3 regions of the Cellulosimicrobium protaetiae genome follow, and region 3 is predicted to be linked to each of the others. Evidence: predicted binding sites of a transcription regulator. Region 3 holds the regulator's gene; each other region holds the start of a gene.
What was found. Region 3 encodes Rex, which represses fermentation and respiration genes when NADH is low (regulators of the CRP and FNR family bind a similar motif). Its sites were predicted from a motif close to CTTGTGAANNNNTTCACAAG; they were not measured.

Region 1 (5,630 bases), 1.0 Mb from region 3:
GCTCGATCGAGAACCCGAGCGGCGCGAGCTCTGCCTCCAGCGCCTCCTCGGTGGGCAGGGCCGCGAGGCGCACCTGGAGGTCGATGATCGGCTTCGCGGCGAGCCCGGGGACGGCGGTCGACCCGATGTGCTCCACCACGAGCGGGCCAGTGCCCTCGGGGGGATCGAGACGGCCCAGCGCGTCGGCGACGAGCCCGGTCCACCGCTCCCCGATCGCGGTCCATCGAGGGTCGTGGGCGTCGACGGTCACGGCTGGCACCCCCGCACTCTACGGCCCGCGCCGCACCGAGGCGCCGCGCTGCCGAGACATGAGAAGTGGTCCCAGGACCACGTCGGTCCCGGTCCGCTTCTCACGTCTCGGGGAGCGGGGGCCTGTCGGCACGTCGTCGGGTCAGTACGTCTTCAGGCCGTGGGCGCGGAACTGGTCGCGCACGCGCTCGGTGAGCTCCGCGGACGGCGCGGGCGTGTCGTCGAGCTCGTAGGTGCGCCCGAGGGCGTCCCACTTGTCGCGGCCCATCTGGTGGAAGGGCAGCACCTCGACGCGCGTCACGGTGCCGGGGCGGATCTCGTTCAGCGACGCGGCGTACGAGGCGACCTTCTCGACGTTCTCCACGTCGTCGGTGAGGCCCGGGACGAGGACGAAGCGCACCCACACCTCGGGCGCGTGCCCCGTGAGGCCGCGCTCGGCGATCCGGCGCCCGAACCGCAGGGTCGGCTCGAGGTCGCGGCTCGTGACCTTCGTGTAGGTGTCGGGGTCGCCCGACTTCACGTCGAGCAGCACGAGGTCCGTGTCGTCGAGCATCGCGTCGGTCGCGTTCGCGCCGAGGAAGCCCGACGTGTCGAGCGCGGTGTGCACGTCCATCGCCTTGGCGCCGCGCAGCACGCGGGCGGCGAACGCGGGCTGCATGAGCACTTCGCCGCCGGAGAGCGTGAGCCCCCCGTGCGTGGCCCGGAACACGGGCAGGTAGCGCTTGACGCGCCCCAGGAGCTCGTCCGCCGTGACGGGCCGACCGTCCTTCATCGCGAACGTGTCGGGGTTGTGGCAATAGAGGCACCGCAGGGGGCACCCGTTGAGGAACACCGTGAGCCGGGTCCCCGGCCCGTCCACGGCGGTGACGAGCTCCCAGGAGTGGACCGAGCCGAGCTCGCCCGCGCGCATCGCCGCGAGCTTGTCGGCCCGGTCCACGTCCGCGACCGTCAGCCCGTCCAGGCCCGCGCCCGCACGGCGGGCGTGGCCCACCGGGGTGCCCGACGCCGCGGGCTCGCCCGTCGTCGTCGGCGCACCCGGGACGTCGAGGCGCGTGGCGTCGTCGGGCAGGGTGCCCCCGGCGACGCCGCACCCGCGCGCCGCGCCAGGTCGGCGGGCGGTAGGGCCGGGGAGGGTGACGGTCATGGTCGGCTCCTCAGCGCTCGTCAGAGCGCGCCGTGGAAGGTGCGCGAGAGCACGTCCAGCTGCTGCTCGCGCGTGAGGCGGACGAAGTTCACCGCGTACCCGGACACGCGGATCGTCAGCTGCGGGTAGTTCTCCGGGTGGTCCATGGCGTCCAGGAGCGTCTCGCGGTTCAGCACGTTGACGTTCATGTGGTATCCCTCGGACCCGATGTAGGCGTCCAGAAGGCCGGCGAGGTTGGTGACCTGCTCCTCCTTGGTGCGCCCGAGGCCGCTCGGCACGACGGTGTTGGTCAGCGAGATGCCGTCCTGCGCCTCGTCGTACGGCAGCTTGGCCACCGACAGCGCCGAGGCGAGCATGCCGTGCGTGTCGCGCCCGTTCATCGGGTTGGCGCCCGGGGCGAACGGCTCGCCGGCGCGGCGGCCGTCAGGCGTGTTGCCCGTCGCCTTGCCGTACACGACGTTCGAGGTGATCGTCAGGACCGACTGCGTCGGCACCGCGTCGCGGTAGGTCGGGTGCGTGCGGACCTTCGCCATGAACCGCTCGACGAGGTCGACGGCGATCGCGTCGGCCCGGTCGTCGTCGTTGCCGTACGTGGGGTACTCGCCCTCGGTCACGTAGTCGACGACGAGGCCGCGCTCGTCGCGGACGACGGAGACCTTCGCGTGCTTGATCGCCGACAGCGAGTCCGCCGCGACGGACAGGCCCGCGATGCCGCACGCCATGGTCCGCAGCACGTCCTTGTCGTGCAGCGCCATCTCGATGCGCTCGTACGCGTACTTGTCGTGCGACCAGTGGATGCAGTTGAGCGCCTCGACGTAGGTCTCGGCGAGCCAGTCCATCGTCGCGTCGAACTTCGCCATGACGTCGTCGAAGTCGAGCACGTCGCCCTCGACCGGTGCCGCCACGGGCGAGACCTGCTTGCCGGAGATCTCGTCGCGCCCGCCGTTGATCGCGTAGAGGAGCGTCTTGGCGAGGTTCACGCGCGCGCCGAAGAACTGCATCTGCTTGCCGACCCGCATCGGGGACACGCAGCACGCGATCGCCGCGTCGTCGCCCCAGGCGGCCCGGATGAGCTCGTCCGACTCGTACTGGACGGCCGAGGTGTCGATCGACACCTGCGCGCAGTAGTCCTTGAACCCCTGCGGCAGCTCGGGGCTCCAGAAGACCGTCATGTTCGGCTCGGGGGCCGGGCCGAGGTTGTACAGCGTCTGGAGGAACCGGAACGAGTTCTTCGTGACGAGCGGGCGCCCGTCCTCGCCCATGCCGCCGATCGTCTCGGTGACCCACGTCGGGTCTCCGGAGAACAGCGCGTCGTACTCGGGCGTGCGCAGGAAGCGCACGATGCGCAGCTTGATGACGAAGTCGTCGATGATCTCCTGCGCCTCGGACTCCGTGATGCGACCCGCCTCGAGGTCGCGGTCGATGAACACGTCGAGGAACGTCGAGGTGCGCCCGAGCGACATCGCGGCGCCGTTCTGCTCCTTCACCGCGGCGAGGTAGGCGAAGTAGAGCCACTGCACGGCCTCGCGCGCCGACGTCGCCGGGCCGGAGATGTCGTAGCCGTACTCGGCCGCCATCTCCTTGAGCTCGCCGAGCGCGCGGATCTGCTCGGCGTGCTCCTCGCGCTCACGGACGACCTTCTCGCTGAACGGCTGCGTGTCGAGGCCGAGCTTGTCGAGCTTCTTCGCGGCCACCAGGGCGTCGACGCCGTAGAGCGCGACGCGGCGGTAGTCGCCGATGATCCGGCCGCGGCCGTAGGCGTCGGGCAGGCCCGTGATGATGTGCGAGCTGCGGGCCGCGCGCACGTTCGGCGGGTAGACGTCGAACACGCCCTGGTTGTGCGTCTTGCGGTACTCGGTGAAGACCTTCTTCAGGGTCTCGTCGACCTCGTAGCCGTAGGTCTGGAGCGCGCCCTCGACCATGCGCCAGCCGCCGTTCGGCATGATCGCGCGCTTGAGCGGGGCGTCGGTCTGGAGGCCGACGATCACCTCGTGCGCCTTGTCGATGTAGCCGGGGGCGTGCGCCGTGATCCCCGCGGGCGTGTGGGTGTCGACGTCGTAGATCCCCATCTCCCGCTCCTCCGGGAACATGGCGGACAGCGTGTCCCAGATGCCCGTCGTGCGCTCCGTGGGGCCGGTGAGGAACGACGCGTCGCCCGTGTACGGGCGGTAGTTGCGCTGGATGAAGTCGCGCACGTCGACCGTGTCGCGCCACGGGCCGTCGGTGAAGCCCTCCCAGGCGGGGACGTGGGCCGTGTCGTGCTGCGCGTCGACGGCGCCTGGGCCCCCCTGACCGCTCGTCGTGCCGCGTGCCTCGGAAACGCTCGTCATCTGGACCTCCCTCGTGCCTGACGCGCGGTTCCGCGCGCCGGCCGGGACCCGCCGCCCCGGCAGCGCTCGGGTGGAGCGCCTCGGGGAGTTCGACGGGCTCCTTCGCCACTTCCACACTAGGTTCCCGCGGCCTCGGGCGCAGGGCTTTCGGGCCCCTCGGGGACCTAGGTCCCGAGCCGGACGGAGTCGCGCGAGAACGTTGAGATCCTGCGGATATCGGCCCCTCCTGGGTTCGTCTCGACGCGACCTTGTGATGACCTTCACAAGCCTCGCGAGCACCCGGTCACGGCGGCCCTCGACGGCCCGTGACGCACGACACGGAGCCACGTCACACCCCCGCCGGACGTGCTCCCGGCTTCCGTGTGAGACTGCCCGGGTGAAGCGCACCGTAGGGGTCGAGGAAGAGTTCCTGCTCGTCGGCGACGACGGCCACCCCGTCGCCCGGGCGGCGGAGGCCCTGGAGGCGTCGGGCACCGACGACAAGGGCGGCGGGACCGGCTCGCTCGAGTCGGAGTTCATGGAGGAGCAGCTCGAGACCGCGACCCACCCGCGGCGCGAGCTCGACGACCTCGCGACGGAGATCCGGGACGGCCGGCGACGCGCCCAGGAGGCCGCGGACCGCGTCGGGGCACGCGTCGTCGCGCTGTCGACCTCTCCCCTGCCCTTCGAGGGCACGACCGTCTCCCGGCTGCGGTACCTCGAGGCCCGCGCCGCGTTCGGCCTGACGGCGCGCGAGCAGCTCACGAGCGGGTGCCACGTGCACGTCGCCGTGGCGGACGACACGGAGGGCGTGGCGGTCCTCGACCGCATCGGCCCGTGGCTCGCGACGCTCCTCGCGCTGAGCACCAACTCCCCCTTCTGGCAGGGCGACGACAGCGGGTACGCGAGCTTCCGGTCCCAGGTCTGGGCGCGCTGGCCCACCTCCGGCCCGGCCCGCGCGTTCGGGTCCCCCGAGGCCTACCGCGACGCGGTCGACTCGCTCGTCGCCACGGGCACGATCCTCGACGAGAACATGGTCTACTTCGACGCCCGGCTCTCCTCGCGCTACCCGACGGTCGAGATCCGCATCGCCGACGTGTGCCTCGACGCCGACACGGCGACGCTCCTCGCCGCGCTGAGCCGTGGCCTCGTCGAGACCGCCGCGCGCGAGGCGGCGGCAGGGATGCCCGCGCCGGAGCTCCGGCCCGAGATCCTGCGCACGGCGTCGTGGCGCGCCGGGCGGTCGGGCCTCGCGGAGGACCTCGTCTCGCCGCTCACGTGGCGACCCGCCCCGGCGCACGACGTCGTCGGCCAGCTCGTCGCGCGCGTGCGGGACGCGCTCGTCGACGCGGGCGACCTCGACGCCGTCACCGAGCTGCTGGGCAGGCTCTGGTCCGGCGGCAACGGCGCCGCGCGGCAGCGAGCGTGGCACGCGGCGTCCGGCGGGGACCTGCGGGCCGTCGTCGAGCGGGCCGTCGAGGCGACCCACGCCTGACACCCGGCCTCGGTAGCGCCCCGACAGGTACGCCCGGCGCGCTACGGCGCGAGGAGCGCCGCCCCGCGGGCGACCGCGACGACGTCGTGCACGGTCGTCCCGACGGCGTCCGGCAGCGGCCCGTCCGTCCACGCGCGGCCGCGGGAGACCCAGCCGGTGCGCACGCCCGCGGCACGGCCCGCGGCGACGTCGGCGTGCGCCGCGTCGCCCACCATCCAGACCTGGGCGCGGTCGGCGTCGGCCGCACCGACACGTTCGAGCGCGATCTCGAGGAGGCGCGGGTCGGGCTTGTCGACGCCCTCCTCGCCGGACACGACGACGGCGTCGACGTGCGCCTCGACCCCGCAGCGCGCGAGCTTGCCTCGCTGCTGGGCCGAGGTGCCGTTCGTCACGACGACGACGAGGTCGCCGCCCGCGCGCAGGTCGTCGAGCA
Region 2 (5,630 bases), 2.0 Mb from region 3:
GACGGCCGCCCAGGAGCGATGACCCGCCACGGGTCGAGGTCGAACACAGAACACGGTGCGACGACGGACCACCGTGCGACGACGGACCACGGTGCGACGACGGACGAGCGGTGGGGGTGGGCTCGGATGCGAAGGGGCGTCAGAGCCGCGCTCCGAGAACCCACGCCCGAAAGACCGATGGTGACGGCGCGGCAGCCCCGAGCACCGAAACCACCCCCACCGCGGACCCGACCCAGCGAGCCTGAGAGCCCGACCACGGTTCTACCTCGCGGAACCAGGGTGTGCCCGGACGAGAAGATCCTGGTCCACGACGACGAGGTGGTGCTGGTCCCCGCCGTCGCGGACGACGACTCCTGAGCGGCGTCAGCCGAGGCGCTCCGCGAGGAAGCGGTAGTGGACCGCGGCCATGTGCGCGGCCTGGGCGTTGTTCGCGGCGCCGCCGTGGCCGCCCTCGATGTTCTCGTAGTACGTGACGTCCTTGCCCTCGCCGAGCATCTTCGCGGCGAGCTTGCGCGCGTGGCCGGGGTGGACGCGGTCGTCCTTGGTCGACGTCGTGAACAGCACGGGCGGGTACTCGCGCTCGGCGTCGAACAGGTGGTATGGCGAGAACGTGCGGATGAACTCCCACTGCTCGGGGTCGTCCGGGTCGCCGTACTCCGCGGCCCACGACGCCCCGGCGAGGAGCTTCGTGTACCGGCGCATGTCGAGCAGGGGCACGCCGACGATCACCGCGCCGAAGAGCTCGGGGTACTGCGTGAGCATGTTGCCGGCGAGCAGGCCCCCGTTGGAGCGGCCCTCCATGCCGAGGTGCTCGTGCGTCGTGATGCCGCGAGCCACGAGGTCGCGCGCGACGGCGGCGAAGTCCTCGTACGCGCGGTGCCGGTTCGCCTTGAGCGCGGCCTGGTGCCAGGCCGGGCCGTACTCGCCGCCGCCGCGGATGTTCGCGACGACGTAGACGCCGCCGCGCGAGAGCCACGCCCGCCCCAGCGCGCCGGAGTAGGCGGGGGTCAGCGAGATCTCGAAGCCGCCGTACCCGTAGAGCAGCGTCGGCGCGGTGCCCGTCCCGGCACCGTCGGCCGCACCGGCGACGAGGTCTGCCCGGCCCACCACGAAGTACGGGACGCGCGTGCCGTCGTCGGACGTCGCGAAGTGCTGGGCGACGGTCATGCCCTCGGCGTCGAAGAACGCCGGGTTGGACTTGACGACCTCGGGCGTCCCGGCGTCGCCGGGACGCCCGCCGAGCGACAGGAGCGAGAGGGTCGTCGGGGTGAGGTAGTCGGTGGTGACGAGCCAGAGCTCGTCGGTGTCGACGGGGTCGACCGCGCCCACGGCGACGGTGCCGAGCTCCGGCAGGCCCGGGATCTCGGAGCGCACCCACGGCGCATCCGCGGTCTCCTGCCCGACGGCGGTCCCGGGAGCCGCGGTGTCGGGCGGCGTCAGCACGTGCAGGCGGTTCTTGACGTCGTCGAGGACGTTGACCACGAGGTGGTGGCGCGTCCACGTGGCGCCCGCGAGCGACGTCGTCGCGGTGGGCTCGAACAGCACGGTGAAGCCGCGGTCGCCCGCGAGGAAGTCGTCGAACCGGGCGACGAGCAGCGACCCCGCGCGGTACGTCGCGCCGGCGACCGACCAGTCGTCGCGCAGCTCGACGAGCATCCACTCGCGCCGCACCCCGACCTCGGCCGAGTCGGGCACGTCGATCTTCGTGAGGCGCTGCTCGGGCGTGCCGGTGCGCTCGGCGAGGTAGAGCTCGTCGGAGTAGAAGGCCTTGGAGCGGTGCACGAAATCGCGCTCGAAGCCGGGCGTGTGCGAGCGCCAGGCGGAGATGTACATGTCCTCGTCGGTGCCCTCGTAGACGGTCACCGCGGCGTCGAGCGGCGTGCCGCGCGTCCAGCGCTTGACGACGCGCGGGTACCCGGACGGCGTGAGCGTGCCCTCGCCGAAGTCGGTGAAGACGTAGACGGTGTCGGCGTCGATCCAGCCGAGCGAGCCCTTGGCCTCGGCGCGGTGGAACCCGCCGTCCTCGGGGGCGACGAACCGCTTCTCGACGAGGTCGAACTCGCGGGTCACGTCGGCGTCCGAGCCGCCGGGGGAGAGCTCGACGAGCGCGTGGCGCCACGGCTCGCCCGCGGCGAGCTGCTCGGGCGTCGGGCGCAGGACGCTCGCGCCGTGCCACACCCACGACTCGTCCTCGGACGCGGCGAGAGCGTCGAGGTCGAGCACGGTCTCCCACTCGGGGTCGTCCGTGCGGTAGGACTCGAGCGTTGTGCGGCGCCACAGGCCGCGCTCGTGCTGCGCGTCGCGCCAGAAGTTGTAGTAGCGGTCCCCGATCTTGGAGACCTCGGGAATCTTGGCGTCGGAGTCGAGCACCTCGCGGATCGCGCGCTCCGTCGCGGCGAACTCGTCGGCGACCTCGAGCGTGTCGGCGACCTCGGCGTTGCGGGCGCGGACCCACGTGAGCGCCTCGTCACCCTCGACGTCCTCGAGCCAGAGGTACGGGTCGTGGGGGGCGGCGTCCGTCGGGGTGGTCGTGCTGGTGGCGCTCGCGGGCGCGAGGGGGGTGCTCGTCTGCTCGGCGGTCATGGTCACCCACCCTACGGTGGCGTGGTCGGTGGTGCGGAGGTCATGAGTGCACCGGGACCTAGGGCCCGCGTCCGGCGTCCGCCCTTGTGGCCGGGCGAGGCTTGTGAAAACATTCACAATTAGAGAGACCGCTGAAGGAGCCGGGGCAATCCGGCCCCGGCAGCACCCGCGGCCCGACGCCCGGCCCCGACCGGGCACCGGAGGGGACGCATGAGCGCGAAGAGCGCCGGCACGAAGGTCGAGAACCGCACCGAGGACACCCGCACCACGCAGGAGATCGACGTCCTCGTCGAGCGAGCGCGCAAGGCGCTCGACCAGTACATGAGCCTCACGCAGGAAGACGTCGACCGGATCGTCCTCAAGGCGTCCGTCGCGGGCCTGCACCAGCACGGCCACCTCGCCCAGATGGCCGTCGCCGAGACCGGGCGCGGCGTCTTCGAGGACAAGGCGACCAAGAACATCTTCGCGTGCGAGCACGTGCCCAACTCGATGGCGAACCTCAAGACGGTGGGCGTCATCGGCCGCGACGAGCTCACGGGCGTCGTGGAGATCGCCGAGCCGGTCGGCGTGGTGTGCGCCGTCACGCCGGTGACCAACCCGACGTCGACCACGATCTTCAAGTCGCTCATCGCGCTCAAGACGCGCAACCCCGTCGTGTTCGCCTTCCACCCGAGCGCCCAGCGCTCGTCGGTCGAGGCGGCCCGCATCGTGCGCGACGCCGCGGTGGCGGCCGGCGCGCCCGACGACTGCATCCAGTGGGTCGAGCACCCGTCGATCGAGGCGACCAGCTCGCTCATGCACCACCCGGGCGTCGCGCTCATCCTCGCCACGGGCGGCAACGGCATGGTCCGCGCGGCCTACTCGGCCGGGAAGCCCGCGCTCGGCGTCGGGGCGGGCAACGTCCCCGCCTACGTCGAGAAGAGCGCCGACCTCGGCCGCGCGATCAACGACGTGGTCATGTCGAAGTCGTTCGACAACGGCATGGTCTGCGCGTCGGAGCAGGCGCTCATCCTCGACGACGTGATCTACGACGACGCGATGCGCGAGCTGGACCGCCTGCACGCCTACCGCGCGACGCCTGCCGAGAAGGCGATGCTCGAGCGGCTCATCTTCGGCGTCGAGGCGACCGGGGCGAACTGCGCCGGCGCGAAGCTCAACCCGAAGGTCGTCGGCAAGTCGCCCGTGTGGATCGCGCGCGAGGCCGGGTTCGAGGTCCCCGACGACACGTCGATCATCCTCGCGGAGATCGACGACGTCGGTCCGCAGGAGCCGCTGAGCCGCGAGAAGCTCACCCCGGTCCTCGCGGTGCTGCGCGCGCGCGACACCGAGCACGGTGTCCGCCTCGCGGAGCGCATGGTCGAGCTCGACGGCCTCGGCCACTCTGCGGCCATCCACACGGCGGACGCGGACCTCGTCGAACGCTACGGCTCGCGGGTCAAGGCCGTGCGCGTGCTGTGGAACAGCCCGACGTCGCTCGGCGGCATCGGCGACATCTACAACGCGCTGCTCCCGTCGCTCACGCTCGGGTGCGGCAGCTACGGCGCGAACTCGGTGTCGAACAACGTGTCCGCGGTCAACCTCATCAACGTCAAGCGGATCGGGCGGCGCAACAACAACATGCAGTGGTTCAAGGTGCCCGCCAAGACGTACTTCGAGCCGAACTCGATCCAGTACCTCGCGCAGATGCGCGACGTGCACCGGGTCACGATCGTCACCGACAAGGTCATGAGCCGCATCGGCGTCGTGGACCGCCTGCTCGACGTCCTCGCCCGCCGCGAGGAGAAGGTCGCGATCCAGATCATCGACTCGGTCGAGCCCGAGCCGAGCGTCGGCACGGTCAACCGCGGCGCCGAGTCGATGCGCGACTTCGAGCCCGACACGATCATCGCGATCGGCGGCGGCTCGCCCATGGACGCGGCGAAGGTCATGTGGCTGCGCTACGAGCACCCGGAGATCGAGTTCTCCGACATGCGCGAGAAGTTCTTCGACGTGCGCAAGCGCGCGTACAAGTTCCCCGAGCTGGGCGGCAGGGCCAAGCTCGTGTGCATCCCGACGTCGTCGGGCACCGGCGCGGAGGTGACGCCGTTCGCGGTCATCACCGACCCGGAGACGGGCTTCAAGTACCCGCTCGCGGACTACGCGCTCACCCCGACCGTCGCGATCGTCGACCCCGTGCTCACGGACACCATGCCGGCGAAGCTCGCGGCCGACTCGGGCTTCGACGCCCTCACGCACGCGACCGAGGCGTTCGTCTCCGTCTACGCGAACGACTTCACCGACGGGCTGTGCCTGCAGGCGATCAAGATGGTCTTCGAGCACATCGAGGACTCGGTCACGCAGGGCGCGGCGGCCCCGAAGGCGCGCGAGAAGATGCACAACGCGGCGACGATCGCGGGCATGGCGTTCGGCTCGGCGATGCTCGGCATCGTGCACGCCATGGCGCACACCGTGGGCTCGACGTTCCACCTCGTGCACGGGCGCACCAACGCGGTGCTCCTGCCGCACGTGATCCGCTACAACGGCCAGGTGCCCACCAAGCTCACGAGCTGGCCCAAGTACGAGCGCTACGTGGCTCCCGAGCGTTTCCAGGAGATCGCGAAGCACCTCGGCCTCCCGGCCTCCACCCCGGAGGAGGGCGTCGAGTCGTACGCGAAGGCGGTCGAGGAGCTGCGCGCCAAGGTGGGCATCGAGGCGACGTTCGCGGCGCAGGGCGTCGACGAGCGGGCGTTCATGGGCCGTCTCGAGGACCTCGCCCTGAGGTCGTTCGAGGACCAGTGCGCCCCGGCGAACCCGCGGATGCCGGTCCTGGAGGACATGCGCGACATCCTCGTCGCGGCCTACCGCGGCAGCAGCCGCGAGGTCGTGCGGGCGGAGCGCCTCGCGGCCCACGAGACCGCGAGCGCCGAGGACGGGCAGGCGGCGACCCCGCCTGCCGAGACCGTGGCGGCCGGCTGACCCCTCCCGGCCCCCACGAAACCCGGAGCCCGACGGCGCGAGTCCCCTTCCGCCGTCGGGCTCCGTCGTGCGCGAGCCTGTGGAAAACCCTC
Region 3 (5,630 bases):
CGGCGGAGGAAACCGAGCATGCGCTGCGAGCTCTGCAGCCCGAGCGCGATGAGGAGGAACGGCACGCCGAGCCCGACGCAGTACGCGACCCCGAGGAGCGCGCCGCGGCCCGCCGACGCCTCGCTCAGCGAGAGCGCCTGCACGGCGACGAGCGTCGGGCCGAGGCACGGCGTCCAGCCGAGACCGAACACGATGCCGAGCAGCGGCGCGCCCCAGAGCCCGGCCTGCGGGCTCAGGTGCAGGCGCCGCTCGCGCTGGAGGAACGGCACGGCGCCCATGAACGCGAGGCCCATGAGGATCACGACCACGCCGAGCACGCGCGTGATGACGTCCTCCCAGCGCACCAGGTGGACGCCGACGGCTCCGGCGGCGAACATGAGCGCGACGAAGACGAGCGTGAACCCGGCGACGAACAGCCCGACCCCCGCCAGGACCCGGCCGCGGCTCGGCGCCGCGACCCGGGTGGCCGTCGTCGTCCCGCCGGGCGTGCCGCGGCCGCTGCCGACGTTCGCCGCGGCCATGCCCGAGACGTAGCCGACGTACCCGGGCACGAGCGGCAGCACGCACGGGGACGCGAACGACACGAGCCCGGCGAGGACCGCCACCGGGACGGCGAGCAGCATCGAGCCGCTCCAGACCGTCGTGGCGAACGTGTCGCCGACGCTCGTCGCGGCGGCTGTGGGGAGTGCCGTCGCGGGGAGCGCGGCGGCGAGGGACGCGAGGGTGACCACGGTCAGCCGGCCGCCTCGTCCTCGGCGAGCACGTCGTCGACGAGCGCCGTGAGGGTCGAGCCCTCCACGAGACCGATGACGCGCGCGGCGACGCGCCCCTCACGGTCGAGGACGACCGTCGACGGGACGGCCTGGAGCGGCACCGTGCCGGAGAGCTGCGCGACGACCTCCCCGCTGCGGTCGTCGATCGACGGGTAGGGCACCTCGAACCGGCGCTGGAACGCCTGCGCGGCACCCGCCTCGTCGGTCGTGTTGATGCCGAGCACCTGCACGCCGTCGTCGGCGCGGTCGTTCGCGAGCTCGACGAGGTCCGGGGCCTCGGCACGGCACGGCGCGCACGCCGCGTACCAGGTGTTGAGCACGACGACGTCGCCGGCCCAGGCGCTCGTGTCGACCTGCTCGCCCTCGTAGTCGGTGCCGGTGAGCGCCACGACGTCGCCGCGGTCGCCGACGTCCCAGGTGCGCACGGAGCCGTCACCCGACACGAACCCCTGCCCGACGACGTCGGTGGTCGCGCCGGATTCCTGGGCGCACGCCGCGAGGCCGAGCGTCGCGGCGAGCACGGCGCCCACCGCGAGCGTGCGGCGGAGAGGCGGGAGTGCGCGCGCGTCACGCGCGCGCGAGGTGGCGGTCACTGCGGCATCACGGGAGGCACCCTGCCCGGGGTTCCTGGACGCCACCTGTGAGACGTGACCTCGGCCACACCCGAACCGGACGGTTCGGGCGCCGGGTCCAGGGCGACGGCTCGGGACATGACCGACGTCACGCCCCCGCGACGGTCGCGGCGCCCGGGAGCAGGTCGGCGACCGGCTCGGAGTAGTGCAGTCCGACGAGACGGTCGTCCTCGAAGTGCAGCGACGTGAGCGACGCGAGCGAGCACTGCCGCTTGCGAGGGTCGTGCCACAGGCGGCGGTTCTCGAAGCTCAGGCGCGTGAGCCACACGGGGAGCTGGTGGCTGACCAGGAGCGCCTCGTGGCCCGCCGCCTTGTCCCGGGCGTCCGCGACGGCGGCGCGCATCCGCGCGACCTGCTCGGTGTACGGCTCACCCCACGACGGCCGGAACGGGTTCCACAGGAACCGCCAGTGCTGCGGGTGGCGCAGCGAGCCGTCCCCGACGCCGAAGGTCATGCCCTCGAAGTGGTTCGCGGCCTCGATGAGCCGGTCGTCGGTGCCGAGCTCGAGGCCGAACGCCTCGGCGGCGGGCGTGGCCGTCTCCTGGGCGCGCTGGAGCGGCGACGCGACGACGACGGCGAGGTCGGCGCGCGGGCGCGACGTCCCGTCGGGGCCGGGTTCTCCCGCGAGGTGCGCGGCGACGCGTCGGGCCATCTCGTGGCCCCGCTCCGAGAGGTGGTAGCCGGGGATGCGGCCGTAGAGGACGCCGTCGGGGTTGTGGACCTCGCCGTGGCGCAGGAGGTGGACGATGGTGGAGACCATGCGCACCAGTGTCCCGCACTCGGCGCCCCGACCGGCACCCGTGCGTCCGGGCGCGCGTGCCGTGCCGGCGCGCGAGGGGGCGTCCGGGCGGGCGTCAGGACTCGCGGTCGACCTTGCAGGCCTCCGCGACGGCTGCCATCGCCTCGCCGAGCGCCCGGAACTGCTCCGGCGTCAGCACGTCGACCATGAACCGGCGCACCGCGGCGACGTGCGCCGGCGCGGACGCCACGAGGACGCGGTAGCCCTCGGTCGTCATCTCGCAGTTGACGCCGCGGCGGTCGCCCGTGCTCGCGGAGCGCCGGACCAGGCCCCGCGCCTCCATGCGCGCGACGGTGTGGGTCACGCGGCTGCGCGACCGGGCGAGACCGTCGGCGAGCGCCGACATGCGCAGCGTGTGGTCGGGGCTCTCCGAGAGCCGCACGAGGAGCTCGTACTCGTTGAGCGAGACCTCCGACCGCTCCTCGTGGTCACGCCCGAGCGCCTCGATGAAGCGCACCGTCCCGTCGAGGTAGGCGCGCCACTGCTGCTGCTGCTCGGTGTCGAGCCAGCGGGGCTCGGCGCTCGCACCCGCGGTGGCGCGTCGGGTGCTCGTCGCCTGGGCGTCGACGTCGTTGCTGGTCATAGGTCCTCTGGCGGTGCGAGCGGGCACGGACGGGGGCGGCGGGGCGTCGCGGGACATTCTCCCACCCCTTGGGGGAATAGACGGGGCGGACCCTGCTGTTGATACGCTCGTCCGAAGTTGAACCTTCAACCAACTCCGGTCCTCCCGGACCACGACCACCACAGGAGCACCCATGGCCACGCCGCTGCCCGCCGGGCTCAACGCCGGTACCTACGCCCTCGACTCGACCCACTCGCAGGCGGCCTTCACGGTCCGCCACGCCGGCATCTCCAAGGTGCGCGGCACGCTCGCCATCACGGCCGGCACCATCACCGTGGGCGACGACCTCGAGTCGACCTCCGTGACCGCCGAGCTCGACGCCGCGTCGGTGAGCACGGGCGACGCGAACCGCGACAACCACCTGCGCAGCGCGGACTTCTGGGACGCCGAGAACAAGCCGACGTGGACCTTCGCGTCGACCGGCATCGCCGGCGACGGCGACGACTTCGTCATCACGGGCGACCTGACGATCAACGGCGTCACCAAGGCGGTCGAGCTCGAGGCCGAGTTCGCAGGCACCGCGACCGACCCGTTCGGCAACGCGCGCGCCGGGTTCGAGGCGAAGACCGAGATCTCCCGCAAGGAGTTCGACCTCACCTGGAACGCCGCTCTCGAGACCGGCGGCGTGCTCGTCGGCGACAAGATCAAGATCGCCCTCGACGTCTCCGCGATCAAGCAGGCCTGACGACCCGCTCCGGGGAGCACTCCCGGACGACCGGCGCCCCCGGCAGGGCTCCGGCAAGGGGCCGCGTGCACGAGCACGCGGCCCCTTCGCCGTCCCCGGCCGATCGCCCCGCGGGACGCCGCCTCGACGCGAGCGGGCCGTGCGCGTGACCGTGCGCCGGTCAGCGGTCCTGCGCCTCCGCGAGCGCGCGGGCCTGGGAGTGGAACGCGAGGATCTGCAGCTCGCTGCCGACGTCGACGCCGCGCACGTCGACGTCCGCCGGGACCTGCAGCGCGCGCGGTGCGAAGTTGAGGATCTCGCGCACGCCGGCCGCGACGACGCGGTCCGCCACGGACTGCGCGTGCGCCGCCGGCGTCGCGAGGACCACGATCGAGACCTTCTCGCGCTCGACGACCTCCTCCAGCGCGTCGACGTGCTCGACGACGATGCCCGCGGCGCGCGTGCCGACGACGTCGGGCGACGCGTCGAGGAGCGCCGCCACGTGGAAGCCCCGCTGCTCGTACCCCGAGTAGTTCGCGAGCGCGTGCCCCAGGTTGCCGATCCCGACGATCGCGATGCGGTGCTCGTCCACGAGTCCCAGCGCCTCGGTGATGTACTGCGCGAGCGAGTCCACGTCGTAGCCGACGCCGCGCGTGCCGAACGAGCCCAGGAAGGACAGGTCCTTGCGCAGCTGCGCCGGACCGACCCCGGAGAGCTCCGCGAGCTCGACCGAGGACGTCGTCGAGACGCCCCGCGCCACCAGGTCCCGCAACGCCCGCAGGTAGGACGGGAGCCGCGCCACCGTCGCGCTCGGGATCCCCGGCGCCGTCACCTCACCGACCACCTGCTCAGCCACACGTCACCCCGTCGTCCCTGGGACCGTCCTCGTCGACGGTCGCGCTCCACCGGGAGGAATCATCCCAGGTCCGCGCGCCCGGCAGAAATCCGGCCGACCGCGCGCGCGAGCCGCCGGGCGTCGACCCGCCAGAAGCCCTGCTGCACCCCGCCGACCGTGACGACCGGCAGGTACTCGCCGTACTGCTCGCGCAGCACCGGGTCGACCCCCGGGGCGTCGACGTCCACCTCCGTCCACGCGACCCCCGCCTCGGCGCACACGGCCTCGACCACGGCGCGCGCGTCGTCGCACAGGTGGCACCCCGCACGGCCGTAGAGGACGACGGGGGAGGTCGGGGCGGCAGACGTGCTCACCGTCCCAGGGTACGAGGCCGCGCGGGACCCCTCGTGGAGGCGACCCGGGGAACGCCTAGAGTGGGGTCATGGCGACGTCTCCCGGCCCGGGTCCCGACCCGACCGCCCCCGAGGACGCGCCCGCCGGACGCACGCCCACGGTGCCCTCGCACCGCACCGCCGCGTTCTTCGACGTCGACAACACGATCATCCGCGGCGCGTCGTCGTTCCACCTCGCGCGCGCCCTGTACCAGCGGCAGTTCTTCTCGACGCTCGACATCGTGCGCTTCGCCGTGCACCAGGCGCGCTACCTGCTGTTCGGCGAGAACAAGCAGCAGATCGACCGCATCCGGTCGCGCGCCCTCGCGCTCATCGCCGGGCGCTCCGTCGCCGAGGTCACCGCGATCGGCGAGGAGGTCTACGACACCGTCCTGTCGCTGCGCATCTACCCCGGCACGCGCCGCCTGCTCGACGAGCACCTGGCCGCGGGCCACCAGGTGTGGCTCGTCTCCGCGACCCCGGTCGAGATCGGCGAGCTCATCGCCCGGCGCCTCGGCACCACCGGCGCGCTGGGCACCGTCGCGGAGCACGAGGACGGCTTCTACACGGGCCGCCTCGTGGGCGACATGATGCACGGCCGCGCCAAGGCGGCCGGGGTGCGCGCCCTCGCCGAGCGCGAGGACATCGACCTCGCGGCGTCCTACGCCTACGGGGACTCGCTCAACGACGTCTCGATGATGGAGACCGTCGGCCACCCGTGCCCCATCAATCCCGACGCGCGCCTGCGCCGCTACGCGCAGGACGTCGGCTGGCCCATCCGCGAGTTCCGCGGGCGGCGGCGGCGCGTCGCCCGCAGCAGCGTCCGCACCGCGAGCTGGGCCGGAGCGGCCTGGGCCGCGGCCCTCGTCCTGCGGTCCGTCCGCCGCGCCGTCGACCGCCGCGTCTCCCGCCT

Region 1: pflB (formate C-acetyltransferase) is a predicted target of Rex. The motif match lies at 3,971-3,990, and genes of this name have one in related genera.
Region 2: adhE (bifunctional acetaldehyde-CoA/alcohol dehydrogenase) is a predicted target of Rex. The motif match lies at 2,684-2,703, and genes of this name have one in related genera.

Annotation. Positions count from the first base shown of each region.
Region 1 covers NZ_CP052757.1:2,983,110-2,988,739, forward strand. Annotated here, with positions in the region: gene FIC82_RS12750 (GrpB family protein) at 1-259, opposite strand, end outside; gene pflA (pyruvate formate-lyase-activating protein) at 392-1,393, opposite strand; gene pflB (formate C-acetyltransferase) at 1,414-3,723, opposite strand; gene FIC82_RS12765 (carboxylate-amine ligase) at 4,100-5,197, shown strand; gene FIC82_RS12770 (HAD family hydrolase) at 5,239-5,630, opposite strand, start outside.
Region 2 covers NZ_CP052757.1:2,013,717-2,019,346, forward strand. Annotated here, with positions in the region: gene FIC82_RS08490 (prolyl oligopeptidase family serine peptidase) at 364-2,583, opposite strand; gene adhE (bifunctional acetaldehyde-CoA/alcohol dehydrogenase) at 2,794-5,538, shown strand.
Region 3 covers NZ_CP052757.1:3,993,219-3,998,848, forward strand. Annotated here, with positions in the region: gene FIC82_RS17245 (cytochrome c biogenesis CcdA family protein) at 1-623, opposite strand, end outside; gene FIC82_RS17250 (TlpA family protein disulfide reductase) at 734-1,366, opposite strand; gene FIC82_RS17255 (histidine phosphatase family protein) at 1,494-2,165, opposite strand; gene FIC82_RS17260 (MarR family winged helix-turn-helix transcriptional regulator) at 2,260-2,787, opposite strand; gene FIC82_RS17265 (YceI family protein) at 2,960-3,511, shown strand; gene FIC82_RS17270 (redox-sensing transcriptional repressor Rex) at 3,672-4,346, opposite strand; gene FIC82_RS17275 (glutaredoxin family protein) at 4,406-4,699, opposite strand; gene FIC82_RS17280 (HAD family hydrolase) at 4,768-5,630, shown strand, end outside.